2 regions of the Rhodococcus sp. NPDC056743 genome follow, and region 1 is predicted to be linked to the other one. Evidence: riboswitches for the same ligand, from Rfam matches in the RefSeq annotation. Region 1 holds a riboswitch; the other holds the start of a gene.
What was found. A riboswitch is a leader RNA that binds a small molecule or an ion and turns the genes downstream of it on or off. The one in region 1 is predicted to bind S-adenosylmethionine.
Positions count from the first base shown of each region.

Region 1 (7,950 bases):
GGCAAGGAGTGAGCCGACCGCAGCGGGCGCGGTGTAACCGAAGCCTGCGGCGATCACCACTCCACCGATCCAGGCTCCGAACGCATTCGCGATGTTGAGGGCGGCGTGATTGAGCGACGCGGCGAGGGTCTGGGCGTCCTCGGCCACGTCCATCAACCGGGTCTGAAGCCCCGGAACCATGGACGCGCCGGCCAAACCGATGAGGAAGACGAAGAGCAACGCCGTGTACGGGTTACGAACGGCGAGCACAAAGACCGCAAGGATGATCGCAAGCGACGCCATCGACGCGAACAGGCCCTTCATGAGCGCCCGATCCGCGAGAAAGCCACCGACGAAGTTGCCGGCCACCATGCCGAGGCCGTAGAGCATGAGCGCCAACGGAACAAACGACGCACCCAAGCCGGACACGTCCGTGAGCGTCGTGCTGATGTAGGTGTAAACGGCAAACATGCCACCGAATCCGACCATGCCCACTATCAGGGTCATCCACACCTGGATGCGGCCCAATGCCTTGAGTTCGGTGATCGGGTTGGTGATCGGCATAGCGTCGAGGCGCGGGATCCAGACAAGCAGCGACACCACAGTTGCGACACCGATCACCGCGACCAGCGCGAAGGCACTGCGCCAGCCCACGGTTTGCCCGAGCCACGCGGCCGCCGGCACACCGACGACATTGGCGACGGAGAGACCCATCATCACCATGGCAACAGCTTTGGCACGCTTACCCGGTTCGGCCAGGTGCGCCGCAACCAGGGCGGCAACACCGAAGTACGCACCGTGCGGCAACCCCGCGACGAATCGGGCGAGCATCAGCGTCGTGTACGACGGCGCGAACACCGACGCGGCATTGCCCACGGTGAACGCAATCATGAGAGCGATCAAGAGTGTGCGGCGCGGGATCCGAGCAGTCAGGGCCGCGATGAGCGGCGCACCCACGACAACGCCGAGCGCATACGCGGAGATGACGTGACCGGCGGTGGGCTCGGACACACCCAACCCGGTTGCCATCTCCGGTAGGAGACCCATCGCCACGAACTCGGTGGTGCCGATACCGAACCCGCCGAGCGCCAACGCGAGCATCGCCGGACCCCTGGTAGAACGGGCCCTGGATGTCGGGGCATCGAGGTGGGAAAGGGTTGACGACGTCACTGGTCAATTGTTGTCGCAGACTTGGTTGAACTTCCAAGTGAGAGCCGGTGAGTTCGCTCACGTGAGACCACGGACACACATGGGACGCCCGGAGTGCCCGGGCGTCCCATGTGAAAAGTGAAGCTGTGAAACTACTTCGCGGCCATGGCCTTCTGCAGGTTCACATCGAGCGCACCGAGGAATTCTTCGGTGGTCAGGTAACCCTGGTCGCCGCCGACCAGCATCGAGAGGTCCTTGGTCATCTGGCCGCTTTCGACGGTCTTGATGACAACGTCTTCGAGCTGCTGCGCGAAGCCGATGACCTCAGGGGTGCCGTCGAGCTTGCCACGGTGCTCGAGCCCACGGGTCCACGCGAAGATGGACGCGATCGGGTTGGTCGAGGTGGGCTTGCCCTGCTGGTGCTGACGGTAGTGACGCGTGACGGTGCCGTGAGCAGCCTCTGCCTCACAGGTCTTTCCGTCCGGTGTCAGCAGAACCGACGTCATGAGGCCGAGCGAGCCGAAGCCCTGAGCCACGGTGTCGGACTGGACGTCGCCGTCGTAGTTCTTGCATGCCCAGACGTAGCCGCCCTCCCACTTGAGTGCGGAAGCGACCATGTCGTCGATGAGGCGGTGCTCGTAGGTCAGACCTGCGGCATCGAACTCAGCCTTGAACTCGGTCTCGTAGACGTGCTGGAAGATGTCCTTGAAGGCACCGTCGTACGCCTTGAGAATGGTGTTCTTGGTGGACAGGTACACCGGGTAGTTCTGCTGCAGACCATAGGTGAGCGACGCGCGAGCGAAGTCACGAATGGAATCGTTGAAGTTGTACTGCCCCTGGACGATGCCGCCGTTCTCGGGGAAGTTGACCAGTTCGTGCTCGATCGGTGCGCTTCCGTCCTCAGGCGTGTAGGTGATCATCACCTTGCCGGGGCCGGGGACCTTGAAGTCTGTGGCGCGGTACTGGTCACCGAATGCGTGACGGCCGATGATGATCGGCTTGGTCCAGCCCGGGACGAGTCGCGGAACGTTCGAGATGATGATCGGTGCACGGAAGATCGTGCCGCCGAGAATGTTGCGGATCGTTCCGTTGGGGGAACGCCACATCTTCTTGAGACCGAATTCCTCGACACGAGCCTCATCCGGCGTGATGGTGGCGCACTTGACGCCCACGCCGTGCTTCTGGATCGCGTGTGCGGCGTCGATGGTGACCTGGTCATCCGTCTCGTCGCGGTACTCGATACCGAGGTCGTAGTACTCGAGGTTCACATCGAGGTACGGGTGGATCAACTTGTCTTTGATGAACTGCCAGATAATGCGTGTCATCTCGTCGCCGTCGAGTTCGACGACGGTGCCCTCAACCTTTATTTTGGACATGGGTGCTTCGCGTCCTCCTAGGAAGTTTCCCCTGGTTACACGGTTGCGGTCACACTTTGTGAGTGGGTCCGCGAACGGTTCGATTATCAAACCTAGACTGTGTGGACTGATCCCGGGAGATGAGTCCCAAACAAGACAAGCGTACTGCTAACCCTCGGGACCGCAACCGGCAGCCCCTCCTCCAAGTCACTACCGGCCGGTAACTTTTGCCTGCTAGTGGGCGCGCTCGCGTCGAATGGCGACTGGTGACACCGCACACTTCGACCCGCGTCATGCGTCGGCTTCACTCCCGGTAGAATTCAGCTCGGTCATGAGTACCAGCGTCAAGCCCCGGCTCGCTGGACGGCAACCCTCCAACCGCGGTGGGGTGCCCCGGGTGATGACCAGGTCGCCTCGAGGTGAAACTGCGCAGTTGCAGCTTCACCGGATTTCCAGGCGACAAGCGCGGGTCCGACAGGGACGGACCCCAGACCGGGCCGAGCCCCACGGAGGTTTTTCAGTATGTGTCGCACTTGTAGATAGACCCCAGCACGGGGCGGCGATCATTCGCCCCCGTCCGACAGCTATCCGTCAGACCACTGGAGTACACAAATCATGACCGACATCTCAGCTAACTGGTCCTTCGAGACCAAGCAGGTCCACGCCGGACAAACCGCAGACACCGCGACCAACGCACGCGCTCTGCCGATCTACCAGACAACCAGCTACGTCTTCGACAACACCGATCACGCTGCCGCGCTGTTCGGCCTGGCCGAGCCGGGCAACATCTACACGCGCATCATGAATCCGACGCAGGATGCCGTCGAGCAGCGCATCGCTGCACTCGAAGGTGGAGTCGCTGCACTCCTGCTGTCGTCGGGTCAGGCCGCCGAGACCCTCGCGATCCTGAACCTCGCCGAAGCCGGAGACCACATCGTCGCCTCGCCCTACCTCTACGGCGGCACCTACAACCTCCTGCATTACACGCTTCGCAAGCTCGGCATCGAAACCACCTTCGTCGAGGATCCGGACAACCTCGACCAGTGGGCAGCTGCCGTCCGCCCCAACACCAAAGCCTTCTTCGGCGAGACCATCGCCAACCCCAAGAACCACATCCTCGACATCCCCGGCATCAGCGCCCTCGCCCACGAGAACGGAATACCGCTGATCGTCGACAACACCGTCGCCACCCCCTACCTGCTCCGCCCTCTCGAACACGGCGCAGATATCGTCCTGCACTCCGCCACCAAATACCTCGGCGGGCACGGCACCGCTATCGCCGGCGTCATCGTCGACGGCGGAAGCTTCGACTGGACCCAGGGACGCCACACCAACTTCACCACCCCCGACCCGAGCTACAACGGCGTCACCTTCGCCGACCTCGGCGCGCCCGCCTACGCACTCAAAGCCCGCGTACAGCTCCTGCGCGACCTCGGCTCCGCCGTCGCGCCGTTCAACGCGTTCCTCATCGCCCAAGGCATCGAAACCTTGAGCCTGCGCATCGAACGCCACGTCGCCAACGCCAAGCAGGTGGCCGAATTCCTCGAAGGCCATCCCGCCGTGGCCTCCGTCTCCTACGCGGGACTCCCCTCCTCACCGTGGTACGAACGCGGAAAGCAACTGACCCCCAAGGGAACCGGCGCCATCGTCACCTTCGAGCTGCCCGGCGGTGTCGACGCAGGCAAGAAGTTCGTCAACGCCCTTACCCTGCACAGCCACGTCGCCAACATCGGTGACGTCCGCTCCCTCGTCATCCACCCCGCCTCCACCACCCACGCCCAACTCACTCCCGCGGAACAGCTCGCGGCCGGAGTCACGCCCGGACTCGTCCGCCTCGCCGTCGGAATCGAAGGCATCACCGATATCCTCGCCGACCTCGAAACCGGCCTCACCGCGGCGGCGGCATCTTGACCGTCAACGAAGCCCAGACAAAGGTCGCCGATATCCTGCCGCCGCCGGACGGCCGGGTCGGAACCGTCGACATCGGCTCACTCCAGCTCGAGAACGGCGCAGTGCTGCCGTCGGTATCGCTTGCGGTTCAACGGTGGGGCGAGCTGTCTCCGAACCGCGACAACGTCGTTCTGGTGGAGCATGCACTGACCGGAGACTCACACGTCACCGGCCCGGCATCAGACACCCAGCCCTCCCCCGGTTGGTGGAACGGGATGGTGGGCCCCGGCGAACCTGTCGACACCGGCGAATGGTGCGTCATTGCAACCAATGTTCTGGGCGGTTGTCGTGGTACCACCGGTCCGAGTTCGCTTGCCGAGGACGGCAAGCCGTGGGGTAGCCGGTTTCCGGGCATCTCCATTCGCGATCAGGTCGCAGCCGAAAAGAAGCTGATCGACCTGCTTGGTATCGATCGGCTTGCTTCAGTGGTCGGCGGCTCCATGGGCGGCATGCGGACCCTCGAATGGGCTGTGTCGTATCCGGAGAATCTGAACTCCGCACTGGTCTTGGCCACAGGTTCACGCGCCACCGCCGATCAAATCGGTACACAGACAACACAAATCGCCGCCATCATGTCCGACCCCGATTGGCAGGGCGGCAATTATCACGGGACCGGACGCACTCCCCGCGCCGGACTCGGGATCGCCAGGCGCATCGCGCACCTCACCTACCGCGCCGAAACGGAACTCGACACCCGTTTCGAGAACACCGCCCAGGGGCATGAAAACCCCTGGAACGGTGGACGATACGCGGTTCAGAGCTACCTCGAACATCAGGCCGACAAACTCGTGTCGCGTTTCGATCCCAGCACCTACGTGTTGTTGACCGAGGCCATGAACCGTCATGACATCGGCCGCGGACGCGGTGGAGTCGCAGCGGCATTGGCGTCGATCACGGTCCCGGTAGTCGTCGGCGGAGTCGATTCCGATCGTCTTTACCCGCTACGTCTGCAGGAAGAGATCGCGGCCGGAATCCCGACGTGCGCCGGCCTCGAAATCCTGAATTCCAAGGACGGGCACGACGGTTTCCTCACCGAAGCCGACGCCGTGGCAAAATTGCTGCGCCGGACAATGGAGTTGGCCCGCACGGCTCGTTGAGCACTCAGCTACCGGTCACGCTTCCCAGTGATCCGGTCGACGGTCGGGACACCGCCTAGTTGCCCGTTCTCGTTGTTGCCCCACGCAGTGATCGTTCCGTCGGCAGACAACGCCACCGAATGATGATCACCGGCAGCAAGTGCGGAGTAGATCCCCCGAACCGGGACGCCGTCGCGCTGATTGTCGTCGGCCCCGCCCCACATGGTGACGGCACCAGCATGTGCAACGGGAACACCGACCGGCGCGGTGACTATCACGGCCGATGTATGAAATGTTCGGTTCTCCGACAGAGCGTGGCCCTCAGTCACCGATCACGGCTACCATCGACGCTCGTGACTCAACCGTGCCCGGATCGACTGCAGGCGACCTACCTTCCCGAAAATATGGCGTTCGGGTTCTGGGGTGTGCCGGATACGGCCGGGCATCTCGCGGAGTTGGGGCTCCCGATCGGCAGTGCCGCCGTCGCCCGAATGGCAGTACCGGTCGACGGCGTCATCACGCCCGTAGACATCGACATTCAAATCGTCGAATTCACCGAAGCGGTAACGGCATTGCAGGCTGTGAACGCAGATCAACCCGGCATCGGAGAATCGGTGCGCGCCTGGAAGCGAGTGATCGAGAACAGCGAACCCGGCGCCATGCCACCTGCCGGACACGCCGCTCTCTACCGCGACGACACGGTCATCCGAAGTGCCGCCGCGTCGGTACAGCGCTTCACCCACGCGCAGACTTTGGTGGACACACTCGATCGTGCGCAGGTTCAGGCGACTTTGCGCCCGTACCAGATTCAAGGCGTGGAATGGTTGACGTCGCTGGCCGATACCGGTGGCGGCATCCTTGCCGACGAGATGGGTCTGGGTAAGACACTGCAAGCCATTTCGATGATCGCAATCAGAGCCGACGACGGTCCTCATCTTGTCGTGTGCCCGACGTCCGTTATCGGAAACTGGCGGCGCGAAATCTGCCGGTTCGCGCCACACCTGAACCTGCACGTGCACCATGGGTCCGGCCGCGCTCTTCTTGCCGAACCGGCGGCAGGCACCGTGGTGCTCACCAGCTACAGCGTCTTACGCTCGGATACAGACGAATTGGAGAGCGTGCCGTGGGCGTCGGCTGTCTTCGACGAGGCGCAGCAGATCAAGAATCCGTCTTCGCTGGCTGCCAAGGCAGCCATGCGGCTCAATGCCACCGTCAAGGTTGCGATGACCGGCACACCGGTCGAGAACCGCCTCGAAGAGTTGTGGAGTTTGTTTCACGTCGCCAATCCCGCGGTATTGGGAACGCGGGCACGCTTCCGGCAGCGTTTTGCCGTCCCGATCGAATCCGGCCGCTCGGCGTCCGCGGCAACGAGGTTGGCAACGATCATCGACCCCTACGTCCTGCGCCGCACCAAAGATACTGTTGCCAAGGATCTTCCGCCGAAACAGTTCTCCACCGTCGAGTGCACACTCACGTCGGAGCAGGCGCGTATCTACCGGGCAGCGGTCTCCGACGCGTTCGATACCGGATTGGGCACCGGCATTGCCCGACGCGGCAACGTCCTTGCACTCCTCACCACTCTCAAACAGGTATGCAATCATCCCGCTCAAGTCACCGGCGACAGCGAGGATCTGCGTGGCCGTTCCGGAAAGTTCGATCGCGCAACCGAAATGCTCGCCGAGATAGTCGACGACGGTGATCGGGCCCTGGTGTTCACGCAGTACCGAACGATGGGCGAACTGCTGTCGAAGCACCTCACGGCCGAGCTGGGCATCGCAGACGTTCCGTTCCTCCACGGCGGTCTGAATGTTGCCAGTCGCGACGCCATGGTCGACGCCTTCCAAACCGACGGCGCATCATCGCCCGTTCTCATTCTGAGCCTGCGCGCGGCCGGGTTCGGGCTCAATCTCACCCGCGCCAGTCACGTCGTTCACTACGACAGGTGGTGGAACCCTGCCGTCGAAGACCAAGCCACCGATCGGGCCCATCGAATCGGTCAGCAGCGCACAGTCAACGTCCACACCCTGGTCACCGGAGGAACCGTCGAAGATCACATCGCCGCCATGCACGAATCCAAAAGAGCTGTAGCCGAATCCATTTCCGGAAACTCCGAAGGAGCGCTCGCAGATCTTCCCGACAGCGAACTGCGTGAATTGCTCGAACTCGACGGTGCGGTGATCATCTGATGGCTGCAGAATTCGGAGTGACCGCATGGGGTCGCGTGTGGTTGCGGACGATCGAGCAAACATCGACGTCCGGACGCAACCCCTCCCTGCCCACCGCACGCACATTGGCCCGAGGCGGCGGTGTGACCTTCACGGATATTTCTGCGGGCACGCTTGCCGCGCAGGTCACCGCGAAGGGAAAGACGTCGACTGTTGTTGTCAGCGTGCCACTCTGGGACAAAAAACAATCCGATATCGTTGCTCGGCTGATTCGAG
Region 1 covers NZ_JBHTZI010000006.1:312,396-320,345, forward strand. Annotated here, with positions in the region: gene ACFRFQ_RS15930 (MFS transporter) at 1-1,080, opposite strand, end outside; gene ACFRFQ_RS15935 (NADP-dependent isocitrate dehydrogenase) at 1,281-2,504, opposite strand; SAM riboswitch class IV at 2,811-2,955, shown strand; gene ACFRFQ_RS15940 (bifunctional o-acetylhomoserine/o-acetylserine sulfhydrylase) at 3,099-4,394, shown strand; gene ACFRFQ_RS15945 (homoserine O-acetyltransferase) at 4,427-5,530, shown strand; gene ACFRFQ_RS15950 (hypothetical protein) at 5,539-5,838, opposite strand; gene ACFRFQ_RS15955 (DEAD/DEAH box helicase) at 5,863-7,695, shown strand; gene ACFRFQ_RS15960 (hypothetical protein) at 7,695-7,950, shown strand, end outside.

Region 2 (7,950 bases), on a different contig from region 1:
CGCTGGTTACCTCCACCTGTGCGCCGGTGCGCGCCAATGCGCGGGTGGCCGAATGCAGGTTGCCGGAGCCGTAGTCGAGGACGGCAATCGTGGAAGCGCTCATGCCCCAACTCTATCGGGCAACGTCGGCGCCGATTACTTCGCCGCCTGCACCCGAATCCGGGATCGGCTCCCAGCCCAGCGCTGGACCCAGCTTGGTCGCCATGTCGGTCAGTATCTGCACGTAGTCCGAATGATCGAAACTGAACGGCAGAGCAAACGCTACTTCGTCGACGGCACGGAACGCCGCATTTTCATAGAGCGTGTCGGCAATCTCGTCCGAACTTCCGACGAGGTCGGGGGCGAACATCATGCGCGCCGGTCCCTGAGGTTCGCTCGTGCGGGCGAGCCTGCTATCCGCATAGTCACGATACTTGCGGATCTGCTCGTTCGACGCGGTGTCCGTGGGGATGACAACGAGGCCTTGCGACACCCGAGCAGCCTCACCGGCGGGATGATGTTCACGGAACCGCTGAATGTGCGAGTACTGAATCTCGTCGAAATCCGTCGATTCCTCAGCCCTCACCACACTGCTCACCAATAGATTCAGTCCGGTCTTTCCAGCCCACTCGGCAGACCGTAAACTCGCTCCGCCGTACCACATTCGACTTCGCAGACCAGGCGAATGCGGTTGTACCCGATCCGAGAACTGCTCGATTCCCTCCGTTCCGCTCCACCCGGATACCGGTTTTCCTTCGACGGCCCGAAGAAGCCGATGCACACGTTCGTAGCTGAAATCCTCGACATCGGCCGTATCCGGATAGAGCGCAGCCTTCACCCGTTCGTACTGCATCGGTGGACCGACACTCACGCCGGGATTGACGCGACCACCGGAGAGGATGTCGACGGTTGCGAAATCCTCGGCGAGACGCAGTGGGTTCTCCCACCCCAGGGGCGTGACCGCTGTCCCCAACGAGATTCGTCGAGTGCGCTGCGATGCCGCAGCCATGACCGCTATCGGCGACGAGATTCCGAACTGCAGGTGCCGGTGCCGCAGCCACGCACTGTCGAATCCGAGCTTCTCCCCCAGCTCGATAATGTCGAGAGTCGACTCGTGACCGAGTTCGGGCCGATGCTCGTCGAAGAGACCGATCGTCAGAAAGCCCAACTTCTGCAGCGGTACCGAACGTGTGGGCATGAAATCTCCTCAGTCAACAAGACTCTGTGATCAAACAATGGTGCTCCGCATCGCTCGATAATTCAGCGCACCGGGCCCAGCCGTTGTTCGGCTGGGCCCGGTGCGGTCATCGATGTCAGCGAGCAGACGCCTTCTCTCGTTCCGCCGGAATCGCAAGACCGAGATTGTCCCGCAATGTCGTTCCTTCGTAATCGGCGCGCAGGGAACCACGATCTTGCAGGAGTGGCACTACCTCGTCCACGAACTCGTCCAAACCTGTCGGCACCACGTGCGATCCGATGATGAAGCCGTCCGAACCGTCGTTCTGGACAAACGAATCGATCTTCTCGGCCACTTGCTGCGCTGTCCCGACGATCGGGCCGCGTTCGAACTGATCGATCACAACCTCACGCAGGGTCAGCTTCTTGCTCTCCGCGACGGCGCGCAACCGCTCTACCGTCGCGAACCGGTCCTGGTGAATAAATGCTTTGCCTTGAATGATGGGAACTGCTTCGGGATCCGGCGCGATGTCGGGCAGCGGACCTTCGGGGTCATAGGCCGAGAGATCGCGGTTCCAGATCTGTTCGAGCAGAACCAGCGCAGTCTGGCCGGTCACCTGCTGGTTGCGAATGTCCCGATACTTCTCGATCGCGTCCGCCTCGGACGTCCCGAGGACAAAACTCGCAGACGGCAGAATCTTGATGTCACCCGGCTCGCGTCCCGCTGCGATGGCGCGTGTCTTGATGTCGCGGTAGAACTCCACGGCATCTGGTAGATCGCCGTAGGGCGAGAAGATCGCATCGGCGTTGCCGGCAGCAAAATCGCGCCCCTGTGGAGATACACCAGCCTGCAGGATGACCGGTCGGCCCTGGGGGCTCCGCGGCACCGTAAATGTTCCACTGACATCGAAATGTGATCCGTGGAAGGCGAATTCACCGGCATCGGGTCGAGCGAGGAATCGGCCGGAGTCCTTGTCCGCGACAATGTCGTCACTGTGCCACGAATCCCACAGTTCGCGGACGAGCGCGAGCGTCTCTTCCGCACGCTCGTATCGCTGCGAACGATCCAGGTATCCGCCGCGGCGGAAGTTCTGCCCCGTGAACGCGTCGAAGGACGTGACAACATTCCACGCCGCGCGGCCACCGGACAGCTGATCGAGTGTCGCGAATTGACGAGCCAATTCGTACGGTTCGTTGAACGTGGCGTTGATGGTGCCCGCCAGGCCCAGATGCTCCGTGACCGCAGCCAACGACGCTAGCACTGTGAACGTATCGGGCCTACCGATGATGTCCTGATCGAACACCTGCCCGGCGCGTTCGCGCAGTGCGAGGCCTTCTGCGAGAAAGAAGAAGTCGAACTTGCCCCGCTCCGCCGTCCGTGCTGTGTGTTCGAACGAATCGAATTCGATCTGGCTGCCCGCCTGCGGATCCCACCACACCGTGTGGTGGTTCACTCCGCCCAGGTAGGCACCCAGAATGACCTGCTTACGCTGCTGAGAACTCATGATCGGTTTCCTCTGGTTCAGGCAGCCGGAGTACCGGCGGCGTAGCGGTTGGGGACATTAGTGGGCAGTCCGAGCACGCCGCGAAGATTTTCCTGCGGATACTCGGTGCGGAACACGCCGCGGTTCTGCAACTCCGGGACCAGCCGGCCCGAGATTTCGTCGAGATCGTCCACCGCGACCCCGGGACGCAAACGGAACCCGTCGATTCCCTTCTCCTGCCACGCGATCAGGAGATCTGCCAAGGCCGACACCGATCCGGCAAAAATGTAGGCATCGGAACGGTATTCGTCGCCGGACAATGCATCCAGACGATCAAGGCGATCCTGCCCCGATTCGCCGTCCGCGTCGAGGAAGACGACGATGTCTGCGTACACACGCAGCGTCTCGCCCCGACGCCCAACACGTTCCTGCGCCGCGTTCACTTCACCGATGATCAATGCGACCTGCTCGGTGCCTGTTGGCGTCACGAAAACCAGATCAGCTGCCCGAGCGGCCAATTCGTAGGCAACGCTCTGGTGCGCCAACGCGGTGACGACAGGCTGCCCCTGCGGAGGTCGCGGCGTGATCGACGGTCCCCGAACGGACAGATACTTACCTTCGAAATCGATGGTGTGCACCTTGTCTCGATCGATGAAGCGCCGCTGCGCCACGTCACGGATCTCGGCGCCGTCCTCCCAGCTGTCCCAGAGGCGCCGCACGATATCAGCGGCCTCCGCCGATTCGTCGAACAGATCCCGCACGAAATCCGGAAGCACACCCGCGACGATCGACTCCCGGTCCTGCTCGCTGAGCTCCGGAATCGATCGTCGTCCGAACTGTCCGGACTCGAGTGCCGACGCCGAGACCTTCACCTGCCATCCCGCTCGACCACGTGAGGTGTAGTCCAGTGTTGCAACAGCTTTGGAGACGTGGAACGGTTCGGTATGCGTCGTCGTGACGGTCGGAACCAAACCGATGTTGCGAGTGACCGGCGCCAGCCTCGCGGCCACAAGGTGCGCGTCCAATCGGGCTCGAACCTTGTCGACGGCGTTGTCAACCGGCCCGAAGGGATGCGCAGTCGGCACGGAGAGGCTGTCTTCGATGGTCACGAAATCGAGCAGCCCACGCTCGGCGGTGGTCACCAGGGATGTCCAATACGACGCGCTGAACAACTCGCTCGGACGCGAGTGGGGTTCTCGCCACGCAGCGGGATGCCATCCGGCGCCGTCCAGCGCGACGGCTAGGTGGAGAGGGGAGGTTGACGTCATCAGGCGAAACTCCTGTTCGAGGACTACTCGGGAGCGCGCAGTATCGGCCGCGAAATCACCAGCACCTTCGCTGCTGGTTCGTGCCACGACTGCCGCTTGCGACACACACCGCGTGTGCCGCCAGGTGTGATTCCGGGGCACCCCATCGGCATGAAGGGTTGCCGTCCAGCTAGCCGGTCCTTGTTGCTGGAGCTCTGCACCTGTCGTCGAGGTTACGAATGTCCGGACAGGCCGGCAATCCAACCGGATCGCCACGTACTTCCGGAAAGCCGCCCTACCTCAGACGATCACAGGAAAAACAGTTTCATTCTCGACGATTCGAAAACAATCGCCCGCGCCCTGATCGACACGAGTCGCCGGTAACGCTACGCCCGTCCGGAAACCCGCGCCCCGATGACTCTGCCGCCCGCAGCAAGGGCTGGGATCAACGCGACGGCAGTTGCCGAGACGACAAACACCCACGTGTATCCCGCTGCCGAGGCCACAAATCCCAGTGCAATCGCGCCTATTCCAGTGCCGGCATCGTAGGCAATGTTCCAGATCGCGCTGGCCGATCCGATTCGTTTCGGCCCTGCCGCCGAGAAAGCCATGACCAGGGATTCATTCTGTACCGCACCGAATCCGAACCCGAAAAGCACTGCAGCACCGATCAAGACCACTGTCGCTCCGTTGTCGACACTCTGGGCGAACAGGAGGAGACCGACTGCTGCCGACACCAATGCCGGCGCGAGCATCTTGCCGCTACCGAACCGATCGGAGATCAATCCCGCCGAGTATCGACCCACCAACATGGACGCACTGGCCGTCGCCAGCACCACGCCGGCAATCGCGGCGCGATCCGAGATTGCGATGGGCAACAGTGAGGACAGGCCGCCGAACGACGCTGACACGCACGCGAGCGCGACCACGGGAACAAGAACCGTGAACACACTCACTCGCGCGGACGTGCCCGTGGGTTGAGCATGAAGTTTCGGCAACCGGCTTACGGCAATCACCGCGAGCGCCGGGACCACAGCACCCAGGATGAAGACCGGCGTCGCCGACCATCGTGCCGCTATCGCCAAACCCAGTGGCAAACCCGCCATTTGAGAGGCCGCAATCGCAATGCCCTGCGCGCCGGTAGCTCGGCCCAGGATCCGCCGGGGCGCCAATTCCGCAACCAGCGCGCCGCCTGCCACCGTGAGCAATCCGAATCCGATGCCGCGCACCGCCGACACGGACAACGCCGCAATCGAATCGGAAGAAATCAGCAGCACCAGCGACGGCGGCCCGAGCAACACGCACCCCGCAGCGAGCACGGGGCGATAGCCACGGGTCCGCAATAACCGCGGCACCAGCAGCTGCGTCAGCACAGTGGTCGCCATGAAGACGCCCGTCACGGCCCCGGCCAACGCGTCGGAACCACCGGACTGGGCCACCACCAGCGGAACAACCGGAAGCAGTAGGGACCAGCCACCAAAAGCGGCAGCCGCCATGACCAGGACACTGATCATGCCCGGGGTTCGGAGCAACCCCGGGGATGATGTGCGTTCGACCATCAGATGCGCAGCGCGCCCGCAACCGCCGCCAGAATTGCCAGTGCCAGAAGAATTCCCGACGCCAATTTGTTCACCTTGAACATCGAATACGCTCCGCCCACAGCGATTCCCGCACCGATGAACAGCAGATAGGTAAAGAGGACGCTCACAGGGTGCCCTTCGTCGACGGCACGCCACTCACGCGCGGATCCGGCTCGACTGCCTCACGCAGAGCGCGAGCAACAGCCTTGTACTCGGCCTCCGTGATGTGGTGCTGATCGCGTCCGTACAGAACCCGAACATGCAGCGCGATACGCGCATTGAGCGCGATCGACTCGAAGACGTGGCGATTGATCACAGCGTGGTACGGAACTCCGGGGTACCCGCCGATGACGGAATGCACCATGTAATCCGGTTCCCCGGTGTGCACGCAGTACGGCCGGCCGGACACGTCGACGGATGCGTGCGCGAGGGTTTCGTCCATCGGGATGAAGGAATCGCCGAAACGGCGAATGCCCTTCTTGTCTCCCAAAGCCTGACCCAACGCTTGACCGAGAACGATGGCGGTGTCCTCGACGGTGTGGTGAGCGTCGATCTCGACGTCACCCTTGGCCTGAACATTCAAGTCGAAGCTGGCGTGAGTTCCCAGAGCCGTGAGCATGTGGTCGAAGAACGGGACGCCGGTGGAGACGTCCACGATGCCGGTCCCGTCGAGGTTCAATTCGACGACGATGCTGGATTCCCGCGTCGTTCGTTCGATCCGCGCAATGCGATCGCTCATACCGTTTCTCCTGCGTTGGTGAGTTCTGTACCGGCGATCTCGTCACTGGCTTTGATGAACGCGTCGTTCTCGGCTTCGAGTCCGACAGTGGCCCGCAGATATCCGGGGATTCCGATGTCGCGGATGAGGACGCCGCGATCGAGGTAGGCCTGCCAAGCAGCGGCGCTGTCGGCGAACTGGCCGAACAAGATGAAGTTCGCGTCACTGGGAATCACCCGGAACCCGGAGTCCGCCAGCGCCTTCGACACTCGATCACGCTCAGCCGACAGTGCGTGCACGCTGGCGAGGGTCTCGTCGGCGTGACGCAGCGCTGCCCGCGCGGCAGCCTGGGTGACCACCGAGAGGTGATACGGCAAGCGCACCAACAACAGTGCGTCGATGAACGCGGGAGCGGCAGCAAGGTAACCGAGTCGGCCACCGGCAAACGCAAACGCCTTACTCATCGTGCGCGTGACCACGATCTTGGCCGGGAACTCGTCGATGAGCGTCATCGCACTCGGCGCAGCGGAGAACTCCGCGTATGCCTCGTCGACGATCACGATGCCCGGAGCGACCTCGAGGATGCGTCGTAGTTCCGCGATGCCGACGCTGTGTCCGGTCGGATTGTTGGGACTCGTGACGAAAACGACGTCCGGTCGACGCTCCGCGATTACGGTGACGGCAGCATCCACGTCGAGCGCGAAGTCGTCGCGGCGGAATACCTCTACCCACTCGGTGTCGGTGCCGTCGGCGATGATCGGGTGCATCGAGTACGACGGCACAAAGCCCATCGCGCTGCGTCCCGGACCGGCGAAGGCCTGAAGCAGTTGCTGCAGGATTTCGTTGGATCCGTTGGCGGCCCACAGATTGTCGACAGTGACCGGCACACCCGTCTGCTTCGACAGGTAGGCAGCCAGATCCGTCCGCAACGCCACAGCGTCACGGTCGGGATAGCGGTGCAGCTCCTTTGCGGCCTCACGAACGGATTCAGCGACGTCGTCGATGAGCGCCTGCGTCGGAGGGTGCGGGTTCTCATTGGTGTTGAGCTGAACGGGAACCGTCAACTGCGGAGCACCGTAGGCGGACTTGCCGCGCAGGTTCTCGCGAAGCGGGAGCGCGTCGACCGAAATCGACGCTCCGGGAACCGCACTCATCGCAGAGCCTCGAACCGCAGACGCACAGCCTCGCCGTGAGCGGGCAGATCCTCGGCATTGGCAAGCGTGATGACATGTCCGGCAACGTCTTTCAACGCCGATTCGGAGTAGTCGATCACGTGGATGCCACGCAGGAAGGTTTGCACACTCAGACCGGACGAGTGACGAGCACAGCCGGCCGTCGGCAGGACGTGGTTGGAGCCGGCACAGTAGTCGCCGAGACTGACCGGCGCCCACGGGCCGACAAAAACCGCTCCGGCGCTGGTGACCTGCGCTGCGACACCGGTTGCATCTTCGGTCTGGATCTCGAGGTGCTCGGCAGCATAGGCATTGACGACGCGCAGACCGGCTACGACGTCCGAGACCAGAACGGTTCCGGACTGACTTCCGGTCAGGGCGGTGTTGACGCGCTCGCGGTGCTTGGTGATCTCGAGCTGCGCGGCCAGCGCCGTGTCGACGGCGTCGGCCAATTCGACGCTGGTCGTAACGAGGACGCTGGCGGCCATCACGTCGTGCTCGGCCTGGCTGATGAGGTCGGCGGCAACGTGGACCGGGTCAGCGGTGTGGTCGGCGAGGATCGCGATCTCGGTGGGACCGGCTTCGGCGTCGATG
Region 2 covers NZ_JBHTZI010000009.1:221,427-229,376, reverse strand. Annotated here, with positions in the region: gene hisH (imidazole glycerol phosphate synthase subunit HisH) at 1-103, opposite strand, end outside; gene ACFRFQ_RS21845 (LLM class flavin-dependent oxidoreductase) at 113-1,177, opposite strand; gene ACFRFQ_RS21840 (NtaA/DmoA family FMN-dependent monooxygenase) at 1,293-2,660, opposite strand; gene ACFRFQ_RS21835 (LLM class flavin-dependent oxidoreductase) at 2,678-3,907, opposite strand; SAM riboswitch class IV at 3,995-4,108, opposite strand; gene ACFRFQ_RS21830 (MFS transporter) at 4,273-5,445, opposite strand; gene ACFRFQ_RS21825 (hypothetical protein) at 5,445-5,594, opposite strand; gene hisB (imidazoleglycerol-phosphate dehydratase HisB) at 5,591-6,205, opposite strand; gene ACFRFQ_RS21815 (histidinol-phosphate transaminase) at 6,202-7,338, opposite strand; gene hisD (histidinol dehydrogenase) at 7,335-7,950, opposite strand, start outside.
Region 2: it holds a riboswitch for S-adenosylmethionine, as region 1 does, so the genes downstream of both, ACFRFQ_RS21835 (LLM class flavin-dependent oxidoreductase) here and ACFRFQ_RS15940 (bifunctional o-acetylhomoserine/o-acetylserine sulfhydrylase) in region 1, are expected to answer to the same signal.